One region of the Vibrio kyushuensis genome, then DNA from elsewhere that is predicted to be linked to it. Evidence: predicted binding sites of a transcription regulator. Region 1 holds the regulator's gene; each other region holds the start of a gene.
What was found. The regulator MetJ, encoded in region 1, represses methionine synthesis genes. The targets are predictions, from matches to a motif close to TTAGACNTNTANANGTCTAA.
Positions count from the first base shown of each region.

Region 2: a site for MetJ is predicted at 2,678-2,697, ahead of metK (methionine adenosyltransferase). Genes of this name have one in related genera too.
Region 3: a site for MetJ is predicted at 2,752-2,771, ahead of metE (5-methyltetrahydropteroyltriglutamate--homocysteine S-methyltransferase). Genes of this name have one in related genera too.

Region 1 covers NZ_JAKJSV010000007.1:227,787-232,885, forward strand. Annotated here, with positions in the region: gene L4D20_RS16795 (malic enzyme-like NAD(P)-binding protein) at 218-1,507, shown strand; gene metJ (met regulon transcriptional regulator MetJ) at 1,684-2,004, opposite strand; gene L4D20_RS16805 (O-succinylhomoserine (thiol)-lyase) at 2,278-3,477, shown strand; gene L4D20_RS16810 (bifunctional aspartate kinase/homoserine dehydrogenase II) at 3,481-5,099, shown strand, end outside.
Region 2 covers NZ_JAKJSV010000007.1:45,927-51,025, reverse strand. Annotated here, with positions in the region: gene L4D20_RS15855 (SprT family zinc-dependent metalloprotease) at 1-152, opposite strand, end outside; gene L4D20_RS15850 (DUF2189 domain-containing protein) at 281-1,078, opposite strand; gene metK (methionine adenosyltransferase) at 1,445-2,599, opposite strand; gene tkt (transketolase) at 2,942-4,936, shown strand; gene L4D20_RS15835 (glycosyl hydrolase 2 galactose-binding domain-containing protein) at 5,067-5,099, shown strand, end outside.
Region 3 covers NZ_JAKJSV010000004.1:400,546-405,644, forward strand. Annotated here, with positions in the region: gene L4D20_RS10910 (EAL domain-containing protein) at 1-622, shown strand, start outside; gene L4D20_RS10915 (hypothetical protein) at 717-1,397, shown strand; gene L4D20_RS10920 (DUF4250 domain-containing protein) at 1,476-1,676, shown strand; gene metR (HTH-type transcriptional regulator MetR) at 1,776-2,687, opposite strand; gene metE (5-methyltetrahydropteroyltriglutamate--homocysteine S-methyltransferase) at 2,946-5,099, shown strand, end outside.

The DNA of each region.
Region 1 (5,099 bases):
TTCATATAGCTAATAATTTCATTTTATCTTTACGTTAAAGTATTTTATCGCAAACAACCTCAACGACTTAGTTTGATTAAACTTGATCTGGTCTTATCAGCAGTCTATTCACAGCCTGCAATGATATGAGTCGCATTCTTACCTAGGCAGGTTGACTTACATCCTTTAGAATGATGCTTCCCCCTTTTAGTCACATTTTCGATGAGTACCTGCACCTATGTCCGATGACAACCGTCAAGAAAACTCTGCTGAGTTATCTGCCCAAGAAGCCTTTCGTCAACAAGCTCTTGATTATCATGCCTTTCCTAACCCAGGTAAGATTGCGATTGCACTTACTACTGCCGCTGATTCTGCTGAAGACCTAGCGCTAGCATACAGCCCAGGTGTTGCTGAACCTGTTCGTGAAATCGCACAGAATGTAGAGAACGTCTACAAGTACACCGCAAAAGGAAACATGGTCGCAGTTATTTCTAACGGTACGGCAATCTTAGGTCTAGGTAACTTAGGTCCTATCGCTTCAAAACCTGTAATGGAAGGTAAAGCACTACTATTCAAACGCTTTGCAGGTCTTGATTCGATTGATATCGAAGTGAAACACCGCACCATTGACGAGTTCGTTGATACGGTAGCCAACATCGCTGATACCTTTGGTGGCATCAACCTAGAAGACATCAAAGCCCCTGACTGTTTTGAAATTGAACGTCGTCTAATTGAGCGTTGTGATGTTCCAGTATTCCATGATGACCAACACGGTACTGCTATCGTAACAGCGGCTGGCATGCTGAATGCAATTGAGCTTCAAGGTAAGAAGCTTGAAGAAGCTACTATCGTTTGTCTTGGCGCTGGCGCTGCGGCCGTTGCCTGTATGGAGCTACTGATTAAGTGTGGCGCGATGCGTGAAAAGATCTACATGCTTGACCGTAAAGGCGTGATCCACACTCGTCGTGACGACATTAACGAATACAAACAACGTTTTGCCAACAACACAGATAAACGTACGCTTGAAGATGTTATTGAAGGCGCCGATCTGTTCTTAGGTGTATCTGGACCGAACCTTCTTCCACCAGAAGCACTTAAACTAATGGCTGATAAGCCAATCGTTTTCGCTTGCTCAAACCCAGATCCAGAGATCAAACCTGAATTGGCACACGAAGTACGCAGTGATTTAATCATGGGTACTGGTCGCTCTGATTACCCTAACCAAGTGAATAACGTGTTGTGTTTCCCATTCATTTTCCGTGGTGCACTTGATGTACGTGCAAGCGTGATTAACGATGAAATGAAGCTTGCAGCTGTTGACGCCATTCGTGAACTTGCAAAAGAACCAGTACCTGCTGAAGTATTAAAAGCGGCGGGTGTTGATAGCCTTGAGTTTGGTTCTGGTTACATCATTCCAAAACCAATGGACCCACGTCTACTTCCACGCGTAGCAAAAGCAGTCGCGATTGCAGCAGTTGAGTCTGGTGTATCTCGCATTGAAATGCCAGCGAACTACATGGAGTCTTAATCAGCTTTCTTTGCTAAAGGTATTTCTTTGCTAAAAGTATTCTAGGCATTAAAAAACCGCAGTCTTTTTATAAAGTCACTGCGGTTTTTTATTTCTGTACCGTTTATTTATGTACAGCAAGCGATAGTATTACTGCGCTAACTACACGATTAAAGTAATAGTTAGCTGAGCCTTTTTTATTCTTGATCGTAGGCTTCAAACTCAATACCCATCTCAGTCATCAGTGCTTTCACTTCCGCTGGAATATCGTCTGGGCGATCTTTTCGTAAATCTTCATCCGTTGGTACAGGTTGGCCTGTATAAGCATGTAAGAATGCTTCACATAAAAGTTCGCTGTTTGTCGCATGGCGTAAGTTATTAATCTGACGACGTGTACGCTCATCAGTCAATACCTTCAATACTTTAAGCGGAATCGATACTGTGATTTTCTTTACTTGTTCGCTTTTCTTTCCGTGTTCCGCGTATGGACTAATGTATTCACCATTCCAGTCTGCCATTGCGCACCTTCGTTTTTATTGTGTGTAATTTGAGTCAAGGCGCAATTTTAGCCGGATTCAAGTCTATAAGCAAAGACATATAGACGTCTAGAAGTGTTGACGTCTTCATTTTTGAGAAGTAAAGTGTAAAAAATGGAAGTAGGAATAACATAGAACAAATATATCCTAGTCACTTACCTAGGTAGTGTTTCTCTTTAAAAGTTATCATTACAACGTCATTATGCATATTTTATAAGTACGGTTTAAGTACAGTCATACACAAAGGAAGGACCTATGAGCACCCGCAAACCAGCCACCATCGCAGTTCGTACTGGTATCGAGTCAGACACGCAACATCACGCTGTCGTGCCACCGATTTATCTCTCGACTAATTATGGTTTCCCTGCTTTTGGTAAAGTGCCTAAGTACGACTACACCCGCTCTGGTAATCCAAATCGCGGTCTACTTGAGACTGCTCTGTTTGAATTAGAGTCAGGCAAAGGCGCGGTCGTCACAAATTGTGGCACTTCAGCGCTGAACCTTTGGGTTTCTGCTTTTATCGGCCCTGATGATCTTATCATCGCGCCTCATGACTGTTACGGCGGTACTTATCGTCTGTTCAATACTCGCAGCCTGAAAGGTGACTTTAAGGTTGAGTTTGTTGATCAATCGGATATTAAAGCCTTTGACGCCGCTATCGCTAAAAAACCAAAGCTAATTCTTATTGAAACTCCTTCTAATCCTTTGGTTCGTGTTGTTGATATTGAGCGTACGTGTGAAAAAGCGAAAGAAGTGGGCGCATTAGTGGCCGTCGACAATACCTTTTTAACACCTGTGTTCCAAAAGCCTTTAGAGCTTGGTGCAGACTTTGTCATTCACTCAACCACTAAGTACATCAATGGTCACTCTGATGTTATTGGCGGCGTGGTGATCACTAAAACAGAAGAGCACGCTGAAGAGCTGGCTTGGTGGGGCAACTGCATAGGTGCAACGGGCACACCGTTTGATAGCTACATGACGCTGCGCGGTATTCGCACGCTTGGTGCCCGTATGCGCGTTCATGAAGAGAGTTCTCAAACCATTTTAACGGAACTGCAAAAACAAGAATTGGTTAAAGTCATCTATCACCCAAGTCTTGAAAGCCACCCTGGTCATGACATTGCTAAGAAGCAACAATCTGGTTTTGGTTCAATGCTTAGTTTTGAATTTGGCGGAACCTTTGAACAACTAAAATATTTTGTTGGCAAGCTAGAGCTATTCTCTCTGGCTGAATCTCTAGGTGGTGTTGAAAGCCTAATTTGTCACCCCGCGTCTATGACTCACCGAGCGATGGGTGAAAAAGCACTAGCTGAAGCCGGTGTCTCTCAACAGCTATTACGTTTATCGGTAGGTTTAGAAGATGCAGACGATCTGATTGACGATTTGAAGCAAGCTTTTGCTAAGACTGAAAAGCAAGTTAACTCAGAACAAGACAACTCAGAGAAAGAGGCTTAATTAATGACTGTTTCACGTCAGCTACATAAGTTCGGTGGCAGTAGCCTAGCTAATCCTGAGTGCTACTTGCGCGTTGTTAATATTCTAAAGGAATACTCACAGAGTGATGATCTTGTTGTTGTTTCAGCAGCCGGAAAGACCACCAACCGCTTAATTGCTTTTGTAGATGCGCTATCAAAAGATGGTCGCCTTGCTCATGAAGCACTACAAGAACTGCGTAAATTTCAAATTGAACTGATTAACACACTGCTCACTGGTGACACCCAGCAGCAATTAATAGCTCAAATTAATGACGAATTTAGTACGCTTGGCGAACTTACCGCACCTCTAACAGAAGCAGAACGTGCCGCTGTTTTAGGCCACGGTGAAGTTTGGTCGGCTCGATTACTCGCGAATTTATTAACTCAACATAAGCTTGATGCCGTATCACAAGATGCGCGTGCATTTTTACGCACCGAAGCAGGTACTCAACCTGAAGTTGATCGCGCAAGCTCTTACGCATTAATCAAAGATGTACTCGCTCAACACACTCACAATCGAGTAGTGATCACAGGCTTCATGGCACAAGATAGCCAAGGTCATACTGTACTGCTTGGCCGCAATGGTTCTGACTACTCAGCGACGGTGATCGGCGCACTAGCTGAGGTTTCTCAAGTTACCATTTGGAGCGATGTAGCTGGCGTGTATAGCGCTGATCCACGCATTGTAAACGATGCCTGCCTGCTCCCTCTTCTTCGCTTAGATGAAGCAAGTGAGCTAGCACGTCTTGCCGCCCCTGTACTTCATAGCCGCACTTTACAGCCTGTTGCTCAAAGCTCGATGGATCTTCACCTGCGCTGTAGCTATCAAGCAGAATCAGGCTCTACACGTATCGAGCGTGTACTGGCGTCTGGTCGCGGAGCAAAAATCATTACCTCACTTGATGAAGTGCTACTGATTCAACTCTCTTTTGCTCATAGTCATGACTTTGAACGGTTAGAAGCAGAAGTTCTTCAAAGTCTGAAACGTACTCAACTAGAGCCGCTTGCCTATGAAGCTCAAGCAGATCAATACCAACTTCGCCTTGCTTATACGGCGGAAATTGCCAGCGGTGCTTTAAGCCACTTGCAAGATGCCGCGATTGAAGCTGAAATTAAACTCAAGGAAGGTTATTCGCTAGTGGCTGCTGTTGGCGCAGGTGTAACCAAGAATCCAAATCACTGCTATGGCTTCTATCAGCAATTAAAGTCATTACCTGTTGAGTTTATCTCTGAGGCTCAATCTGGATTAAGTCTGGTTGCCGTCACACGTAAAACACCGATTACCCCATTAGTTAACGCTATCCACAGTCAGCTATTCCAAGCACAAAAACGAGTTGCGATTGCCCTATGTGGTAAAGGCAATATTGGCGCTAGCTGGCTTGGGCTCTTTTCAACGCAAAAAAGTGAACTTGAAAAACGCCGAGGCATGAGTTTTAACCTTGTCGCGGTTGTCGATAGCCAGACCTATTGGTTTGATGACCAAGGAATCGATGCTAGCAGCGTTGAAAAGCACTTTAGTGATGAAGCAGTAGCAAACGATGGTAAAGAGTGGATAGAGCGTCTTGGAGCAATTCAAGGCTATGACGATGTGATTGTTCTTGA
Region 2 (5,099 bases), 180 kb from region 1:
CAACGATTAAGAAATGCCTTACCTGCTGCTTTACCACGAAGCTTATAGTTCAATGTAGGCAGTTTAAAAGGGTGTTGAAAGTAAGCTGAGGCTTGGTCCATGCAGGTTTTTAACTGAGCTTGTGCTCGGTAGTTAAGTTCAAAATCTTTCACTGTCGTTCCTTGCTGCCACTTACTGATTAAACATGCATATTTACTATCGACTAATAAAAAGCCCCAGCGTGAAAGCTGAGGCGATGATAGTAACATTAAATAATGTCTAGAAGATAAGGTAGGAGAGCTTATATGTGGTGTTTCTTTTTGATGGTTTCATGATAACCATGCCAAGTCGCGTAGCCTAGAATTGGCATAGTAAAGAACATCCCAATACCGTAAGTAGCAAAACCAATGAGAATACCGCCTGTTATAACTAGAGCCCAAACGATCATTGCGGGCACATTACTTTTTACGGCATTAAAGCTTGAGAAGACCGCTGTCATCATGTCGACGCGTTTTTCCATCATCAATGGAATAGAGAACGCAGACATACTGAATATAACGGCTGAAAAAATAAACCCGACTATTGAGCCAATAATCAAAAATGGTGCAAACTCTTGAATAGGAGCCCCTTGAACGGATGGGTATAAAGCATGGATTAACGCTGCAACACGCATCCAAAATATCATCGCAACGGTTAGCAGAACGGCAAAAGCCCACTGTGAGGTTGAGTTACGAGAGATTGCCCGCATGGAGTGCATTAAGCTTGGGTTATGGCCTTTCTCTCTCTCCCAACTGGCGTCATACATACCGAGTGCAAGGAAAGGGCCTATGAGCATATAAACAATCAGGCTTGGCATGACTACAAGGTGTGTTCCTTGCCACTGTACCAATAACACAATCCCAATTGCGGCAGCCATAAAGCAGGCTCCATAAAACATGCTTATTACAGGCATTCGTATAAAGTCATTTAAACCTAATGATAGCCAGTGAAAGGGAGCTGATACGCTCAACTGATTGCAGGGTAGTGTTCGAGCATATTCACTATCAGGAATTTTCTTATCTTTTGTTTCAAACTCTGATGGGTTTACCGTACGAGGCATACACCCTCCTTGATCTATTCTCGTTAATTGTTGCCGACTTTCACTTGCCGACTGACGAATTTGAGGTGGTTTATCAAAGTAGTAGAACGTTTGAACTCTTGCTCTGCAATACAATCCACATCAATTGTTGTGTTTTAAGTAACCATTATATTTAAAGTAATAGCTTGATATTGAAGTAATAGGCTGAGGTTAAAGTGTGACTCACCAATGGCAGTATTTCTGCTTAAGAAGAAAGTACATTTAACACTTTATTAACTATTGGTGGGAATAGAAAAAAACACAAATTATTTGATGAAAAATTAAGCTAAAACAAGAAAGCCCCTGCAAATATGCAAGGGCTCTATGTTTTGAGTCGGTAGTTGCTAGTTACTTAAGACCAGCGAACTCACGTAGCATTGCTGCTTTATCTGTCGCTTCCCAAGGGAACTCTTCACGGCCAAAGTGACCGTATGCTGCCGTCTGCTTGTAGATAGGTTGAAGAAGGTTAAGCATTTCTTGTAGGCCGTATGGGCGAAGATCGAAGTTTTGGCGAACCGCTTCAACGATGATTTCTTGTGATACTTTTTCAGTACCAAACGTTTCAACCATGATTGATGTTGGATCAGCAACGCCGATTGCGTAAGACAGTTGGATTTCACAACGATCAGCCATGCCAGCCGCAACGATGTTTTTCGCAACGTAACGCGCCGCGTATGCTGCAGAACGGTCTACTTTTGATGGATCTTTACCAGAGAATGCACCGCCACCGTGACGAGCTGCGCCGCCGTAGGTATCAACGATGATCTTACGACCTGTTAGACCACAGTCACCCATTGGGCCGCCGATAACAAAACGACCAGTTGGGTTAATAAAGAAGTTAGTCTCTTTATTGATCCACTCTGAAGGAAGTACTGGCTTGATGATCTCTTCCATTACCGCTTCACGTAGATCGGGTGTTGAAATATCATCACTGTGCTGAGTTGAAAGAACAACAGCATCGATACCAACAATTTGACCTTGGTCGTATTGGAACGTTACTTGAGATTTCGCATCTGGACGAAGGAAATCAAGTTTGCCGCTCTTACGTACTTCAGCTTGCTTTTTAACAAGAAGGTGAGAGTAAGTAATTGGTGCAGGCATTAGAATTGGTGTTTCATTCGTAGCGTAACCAAACATGATGCCTTGGTCGCCAGCGCCTTGATCTTTAGGGTCTGCTTTATCAACGCCTTGGTTAATATCAGGAGACTGCTTACCAATCGTGTTAAGTACAGCACATGAATCGGCATCAAAGCCCATGTCTGAACCCGTGTAGCCAATTTCACGAACGGTTTGACGAGTGATCTCTTCGATATCAACCCAAGCTGATGTGGTAATTTCACCGCCAACCATAACCATACCGGTTTTTACGTAAGTCTCACACGCTACGCGAGCTTTTGGATCTTGTTCGATGATGGCATCAAGAACAGCATCAGAGATTTGGTCTGCAATTTTGTCTGGATGACCTTCTGAAACAGACTCAGAAGTGAATAGGTGCTTAGCCATGAGAGCTCCACTAGTTTGGTTGTTTATGATGAATTTTAGCATTCACCACAATAATATTTGATAATTAATTGTAGGTGTTTCTACATCTAGACGGCTATTCTAATTTTGCAGCGGCTAATTACAAGTTCTTTTTTGGATATATCATAACTAAACGTTTGCGTATGAAAATTGGGATTTGATTGGGTGAATGTATAGAGTTGTGAAAATAGTTGGAAATTTGAGCGAAATCTCCAGTAAAACGTTTGCAGTCAATAGGGGGCTTTGAGAGAATATGACGCCTGAATTCGACGAATAATTCAGATTCCACTATTTTTTAAATCGCATACGCACTCAGGAGCAGACATGCCTTCTCGTAAAGATCTAGCCAATGCAATCCGCGCACTTAGCATGGACGGCGTTCAACAAGCAAACTCAGGTCACCCTGGCGCACCTATGGGTATGGCTGACATCGCTGAAGTTCTTTGGCGTGGTCACTTGAACCACAACCCACAAAATCCAGAGTGGGCAGATCGCGACCGTTTTATTCTTTCTAACGGCCACGGCTCAATGCTGATTTACTCTCTGCTTCACCTAGCAGGTTACGAGCTTTCGATTGAAGATTTGAAAAACTTCCGTCAACTGCACTCTAAGACTCCTGGTCACCCTGAGTATGGTTACGCACCTGGTATCGAAACGACAACTGGCCCACTAGGCCAAGGCATCACGAATGCTGTTGGTATGGCGTTGGCTGAAAAGTCTCTAGCAGCGCAATTCAATAAAGAAGGTCACGACATCGTTGATCACTTCACCTATGCATTCATGGGTGATGGCTGTCTGATGGAAGGTATCTCTCATGAAGCATGTTCTCTAGCGGGTACGCTGGGTCTTGGTAAGTTGGTTGCTTTCTGGGATGACAACGGCATCTCTATTGATGGTGAAGTTGAAGGTTGGTTCTCTGACGATACACCTAAGCGTTTTGAAGCGTACGGTTGGCACGTAATCCCTGCTGTTGATGGTCATGATTCTGAAGCGATTAATGCCGCAATCATCGCTGCTAAAGCTGATCCTCGTCCTACGCTTATTTGTACTAAAACAGTGATTGGTTTTGGTTCTCCTAATAAAGCGGGTACGCACGACTGTCACGGTGCTCCACTAGGCGCTGATGAAATTGTAGCGACTAAGAAAGCACTAGGTTGGGCACATGGTCCTTTCGAAATCCCAGCAGACATCTCTGTTGAATGGGATGCGAAAGAAGCTGGTGCTGCAAAAGAAGCAGCTTGGAATGCTAAGTTTGACGCATACGCTGCAGCACACCCAGAGCTTGCTGCAGAATTCAAACGTCGTGTAAATGGCGAGCTTCCAGCACAGTGGGAAGAGAAGACAAGCAAAATCATTGCGGACCTTCAAGCGAACCCTGCAAACATTGCATCACGTAAAGCATCACAAAATGCATTAGAAGCATTTGGTCAAATGCTTCCTGAGTTCATGGGCGGCTCTGCTGACCTTGCACCATCTAACCTAACTATGTGGTCTGGTTCTAAGTCACTGACTGCTGATGATGCTTCAGGTAACTACATTCATTACGGTGTGCGTGAGTTCGGTATGACGGCTATCATGAACGGTATGGCTCTGCACGGTGGTTTCGTACCATACGGCGCAACGTTCCTAATGTTTATGGAATACGCACGTAATGCAATGCGCATGGCTGCTCTGATGAAAGTTCAGAACATTCAAGTTTACACGCATGACTCAATTGGTCTTGGCGAAGATGGTCCAACACACCAACCTGTTGAGCAAATTGCATCACTGCGTCTAACACCAAACATGAGCACATGGCGTCCATGTGACCAAGTTGAATCTGCAGTAGCATGGAAACTAGCAGTTGAGCGTAAAGATGGTCCTACATCTCTAATTTTCTCTCGTCAAAACCTTGCACAGCAAGAGCGTACAGAGGCACAAGTTGCTGACATCGCTAAGGGTGCTTACATCCTGAAAGATTGCGAAGCTAAGCCTGAGTTAATCTTAATCGCAACAGGTTCTGAAATTGAACTTGCTGTAGCGGCAGCGGCTGAACTGACTGCGGAAGGTAAGCAGGTACGTGTTGTTTCAATGCCATCAACAGATGCATTCGATAAGCAAGACGCAGCATACCGTGAAGCGGTACTTCCATCAGATGTAACAGCTCGTATTGCTATCGAAGCGGGTATTGCTGACTTCTGGTATAAGTACGTTGGTTTTGGTGGCAAGATCATCGGTATGACAACATTTGGCGAATCTGCACCTGCAGGTGAGCTATTCAAGATGTTCGGTTTCACAACTGAGAACGTTGTGAATACAGCAAAAGAGTTACTGGCTTAATTTAAGCGAGATTTCTGATATCGAAGGCCTAGCAGTTTGCTAGGCCTTTTTTGTTCTATTCATTTTTGCTATATCTTTAACCTTAGGTATTCCTTATACTCTACGAACTTTGATCTAGCGCAATTTTATTATGCAAATCTCTCTAGCTGGCCTCTGGCAATTA
Region 3 (5,099 bases), on a different contig from region 1:
GATCACAGAGCTTTCCCATACGCTCGACGTAAAAGTGGTCGCGGAAGGAGTAGAAACAAGACAAGAGCTAGAAGTATTGTGTGGCATCGGCATTGACTATATACAAGGCTATTTCTTTTCAAAACCACTCCCGCTCAATGAGCTTCATGAAGCGTGGAGTTATCAAAGTCAATTGGAAGACTTCCTTAGCCGAAAATCGAGCGTGCGTGGTGTTGGAATATTAAGTTTATCTCAACTGCATGTACCGACGTTACAGCCCCAAGATACGATCAAAAAGGCCAAAGAGTTCTTTGACTCTCATCGCTTGAATCTAGACGTTTTACCTATTGTGGACGGTGAAACTTGTATTGGCTTGGTTGATAGAGAAAATCTGAATTATTATCTATCGCCAACGTTGGGTACAAAAATAGAAACTACCAAAGACTTAGCTATTTGGAATAAACCTTTAAACCAAGTTATGCGAACAGATATAATCCGGGTTCCCTATGCGACAAAAGTGTCTGACATAGCCTTACTATTAGCACAAGGTGCGCAACCACCATGGGTGATCACTGGTGAGATGGGGGCATATCTTGGCGTTATAACACATCAAGACCTTCTCAAATATTTTGCTGCAATGTAACGTCACTTAGCGTTGTTAAAGTAGAGTTAATTAAAGCAAGTCTGCTATTATCTCCACCATACATATATGTTGTTCAATTTTAATAGCGGATATTATGGTACATCATCTACTTTCTCTCTTTCCTGCCATGCTCTTGGGCGCGCAGTTAGTATTAACCATCATTTTAGTTAAAGCTGATATTTGCCCCGGGCAGCGTGGCCGTATCCATAAAACATTACCTGTAATTGGCGTACTATGGTTAGCCGTTGCTTCACTGCAAATTGAAGTATTTATGGTGGTATTTGCGATTTTCTATTTTTACTCGCAAGTTCAAACAGGGAAAACACGTAATGCAGGTCCTATTTGGTTGTTGTATCTCGCCAACGGTTTGGCTCTCTCATTTGTTGGGATTCAAGTTAGCCAACAAGCAGAACTTTCACAGTCTATTGCTTATTTCGTGTTGATTTTTTTGTTAGGTGCAAGTTTTTCTCATCTATTGCTTACGGTTGCGCGCACGCGTTTACAAGCTTTTCATAAAGTATTACCTGTGGCTGGAGTTATAGCGGCTATGGCATTCGTTGTTTGTTCATTGGTTACAATTTATGGGCTAGATGAATCTCAACTTACAATGATACTGAGCCCCCTCGTGGCTCTATTTGTACTGTTGCTTTTTGGTGTCGCCGTATCATGTTGGCACCTATTGACGGATAAAGAGGTGAATAAAGCGCAGTTAACTGTGAGTCTTTTACTGCTCTTAAGTGCGAGTACAGTTTCGTCAGGATTAGTGACAGTTTAGAGCTTAATCACGTCATATTTGGAAAATAGCAGCTACGCTTTTAGAGTCTGTTGAGTTTAGAACTAGAGGAGCGTAGTGATGGATCTTAGCAATGTATCCCGTTTTGATAGCGTCATTCTTCTTAGTATCGTTAATGAAAAATTACGCATAGAGTGCGATAGCTTTGAAGAGCTAGTGAGCATGTATGAAATGGATGTAGAAAACTTGGTTGGGAAGTTGGATGTGTTGGGCTATCAATACGATCCATTAACTAACCAGTTTAAAGCGTACGAACGTTAAATTGGTCCATAACGAATTCATACGCTTTTGATCGGCTCATGTAGTAGTAGGCAATAAATACTAGCCTAACTATTGTTATTGTTTTTCGGTTAATAACGATTAAGCCATCTTGATTCCGTCAAGGTGGCTTTTACATTGTAGTCTGGCCGTTGAAAAGAACGCTTGTAGATAGCGTTTATCTTTTTCAGAATTTCGGGTAGCAGCAAACAATCTGCGCCAAAGGCCTTCACCTAATGGCTTGCTACTAATTAGCCCTTGTCGAGAAAACTCACTGATTGCCCAGTTTGGGAGTGCAGCAACGCCTAAACCAGCCGAGACCATTTGTACAAGCATTAACGTATTATCTGCCTGTTTCCACTTTTGAGGCTCAATATTAGCGGGTTGTAGGAAATGCTTTACGATATCAAGCCGTTGCTTTTGTACGGGATAAGAGAGCATGGTTTGATCACTAATATCTTGTGGTTCGATGAAATCTTTGTTTGCAAGAGGGTGAGTCGTGGACGTAATGAGGCGCATTTCAAAGTCAAACAGTGGTTCATAATGAACTTCAGACCTAGGTTGGATATCAGAGGTGATTACTAGATCTAACTCTCCGGCCATCAGCGCAGGTAGAGGTTCAAAGCCAAAACCAGATGAAAAATCAAGGGTGACACTAGGCCACGCAATTTGATACTCCTTTAAGGCAGGCATTAACCATTGAAAGCAAGAGTGGCATTCAATGGCCATATGTAATCGACCATTCACATCCTCTTTTAAACTAGCAAGCTCATTTTCAGCTCGTGCGAGCTGAGGCAACACCTCATTTGCTACTTTCAGCAATATTTCACCTTCTGAAGTGAATTTAACAGGACGTGTTTTTCGTAAAAACAGTTGTCCTCCAATCCGAGATTCCAAATCCTTTATCTGATGAGACAACGCAGACTGAGTTAAATGCAGTGCAGTCGCCGTTGCGGTTAACGATCCTGTTTCTCTTAGCGAGGTGAGTGTACGCAAATGTTTTAGCTCAATCATGAGGTCCTCTCATCTTCCTTGAATAGTCATTAGTAACTCTAATCTACCTTTAATCAATAGCAGTGTAAACATCTAGATGGCTATATTGGTTTGGATACATGAGAATTATTAATAAACAAGTTGAATAATTGGAGATTGTTCATGTTTGTGAAAAACGAGATAGTTTGGCCATCCAGAGCTCTTCTAGGTTTCAATTCTAGAGAGACTAAAGGCTAAATCGAATTGCTTAGCAAAATAATAACCAAAAGGAATATGGACATGACAACAACGACTCACATACTAGGTTACCCACGTATTGGCGAAAAACGAGAGCTTAAATTTGCATTAGAGCAGTACTGGCGTGGAGAGATCGACCAAAAAGCACTGAAAGAAGTTGGCTCGTCACTTCGCCAGAATAATTGGCAGCTCCAAAAGAACGCAAAGTTAAGCTTTGCCACAGCAGGGGATTTTGCATGGTATGACCATGTGCTAACCACAACATTACTGTTGGGCCATACGCCTAAGCGTCATAACAATGGCTTTCCTGATTTGGACACCCTGTTTAAGGTGGGTCGTGGCCAGTCTCAAAATCATTCTAGCAATACGTGTGGATGCGGTAGTGCTCATGGGAATAGCGAAGTAAAAGAGGAGAGCGGAAATGCCGCGTCTGATATGACGAAATGGTTTAATACCAATTACCACTATATTGTGCCAGAGTTTAGCCAAGACGATAGTTTCGAAGTCAGTTGGCCACAGCTGTTTGAAGAGGTGAATGAAGCGATTAAAGCGGGCCACAAAGTCAAACCTGTTCTGCTTGGTCCTTTGAGCTATCTATACCTAGGTAAAGAAGTTGAGCCAGGCTTTGATCGTTTAACATTATTGCCGCGTTTACTTACGGCTTATCAAGCAATCTTGTCAAAACTAGCGGGTCTTGGCGTTGAATGGGTACAAATTGATGAGCCAATTTTATCGCTTGAGTTAGAAGAGAAATGGTTAAACTCTTTCAAACTAGCCTATCAAGTGATTCAAGGTGATGTAAAACTACTGCTTACCACGTATTTTGACTCTGTCGTTGATACCATTGACAAAATTGTAGAGCTTCCAGTTCAGGGACTACACGTTGATTTATCAGCCGCACCAGAGCAGCTTGATCTTGTTCTTTCTAAACTGCCGCAAGATTGGGTTCTATCTGCTGGTGTGATTAATGGCCGTAACGTATGGCGAGCCGATTTAAGCGCCTTAATTGAACGTTTAGAGCCAGTCAAAGTGCAGTTAGGTGAGCGTCTATGGATTGGTACATCGTGCTCTCTGCTTCACAGCCCAGTTGATTTAGAGTTGGAATCTGACTTAAGTGAAGATGTTCGCTCTTGGTTTGCTTTTGCAAAACAGAAAGTAGATGAGGTAACACTACTTGCCGCAGCACTTGATGGAGACAGTAATGCGGTGCTAGCTTGTGACACTTATAGCCAGCCAATTGTAGCCAGGCGTTCATCAACTGCAGTAAACAAACCGCAAGTGGAAGTACGCATTAATAGCATTACCAAAGCATTAGCTGAGCGAAGTGAAGAGTATGCTACACGTGCTCAACATCAAGCAAATGTGCTTGGTTTACCTTTACTACCAACAACAACAATTGGCTCTTTCCCGCAAACTGGTGAAATTCGTGCTCAACGTAGTGCACATAAAAAGGGCCAGTTAACCGATACGGAATATAATCAAGCGCTGAAAGGTCATATTGCTGATGCTGTAAAACGTCAAGAAGCGTTAGATTTAGATGTTTTGGTGCACGGTGAAGCTGAACGCAACGACATGGTTGAGTATTTCGCAGAGAACTTATCTGGGTTCCAAACAACTAAGTTTGGTTGGGTACAAAGTTATGGCTCTCGTTGTGTTAAACCTGCAATTGTGGTTGCCGATATTGAGCGTGAACAGCCAATCAGTGTGGGTTGGACGACCTATGCGCAGTCTCTAACATCGAAGAAAATGAAAGGGATGCTTACAGGGCCTGTAACAATCCTATGTTGGACTTTCCCCCGTGAAGATATCTCACGTAAAAAAATCGCCCAGCAATTGGCGTTCGCATTGCGTGACGAAGTGTCTGACCTACAAGATGCGGGGATCAACATAATTCAAATTGATGAACCAGCGATTCGTGAAGGGCTACCACTTAAGAAGCAAGATCATAAAGAGTACCTAGAGTGGGCGGTAGACGCTTTTAAAATCTCAGCGGCTAGTGCAAAACCTGAGACTCAAATACATACTCACATGTGTTACAGCGAGTTCAATGAGATCATTGATTCAGTAGCAGCGTTAGATGCAGATGTGATCACCATCGAAACCTCTCGCTCAAATATGGAACTACTGAGAGCATTTGAAGAGTTTAACTATCCAAATGAAATTGGTCCGGGTGTCTATGATATTCATTCACCAAAT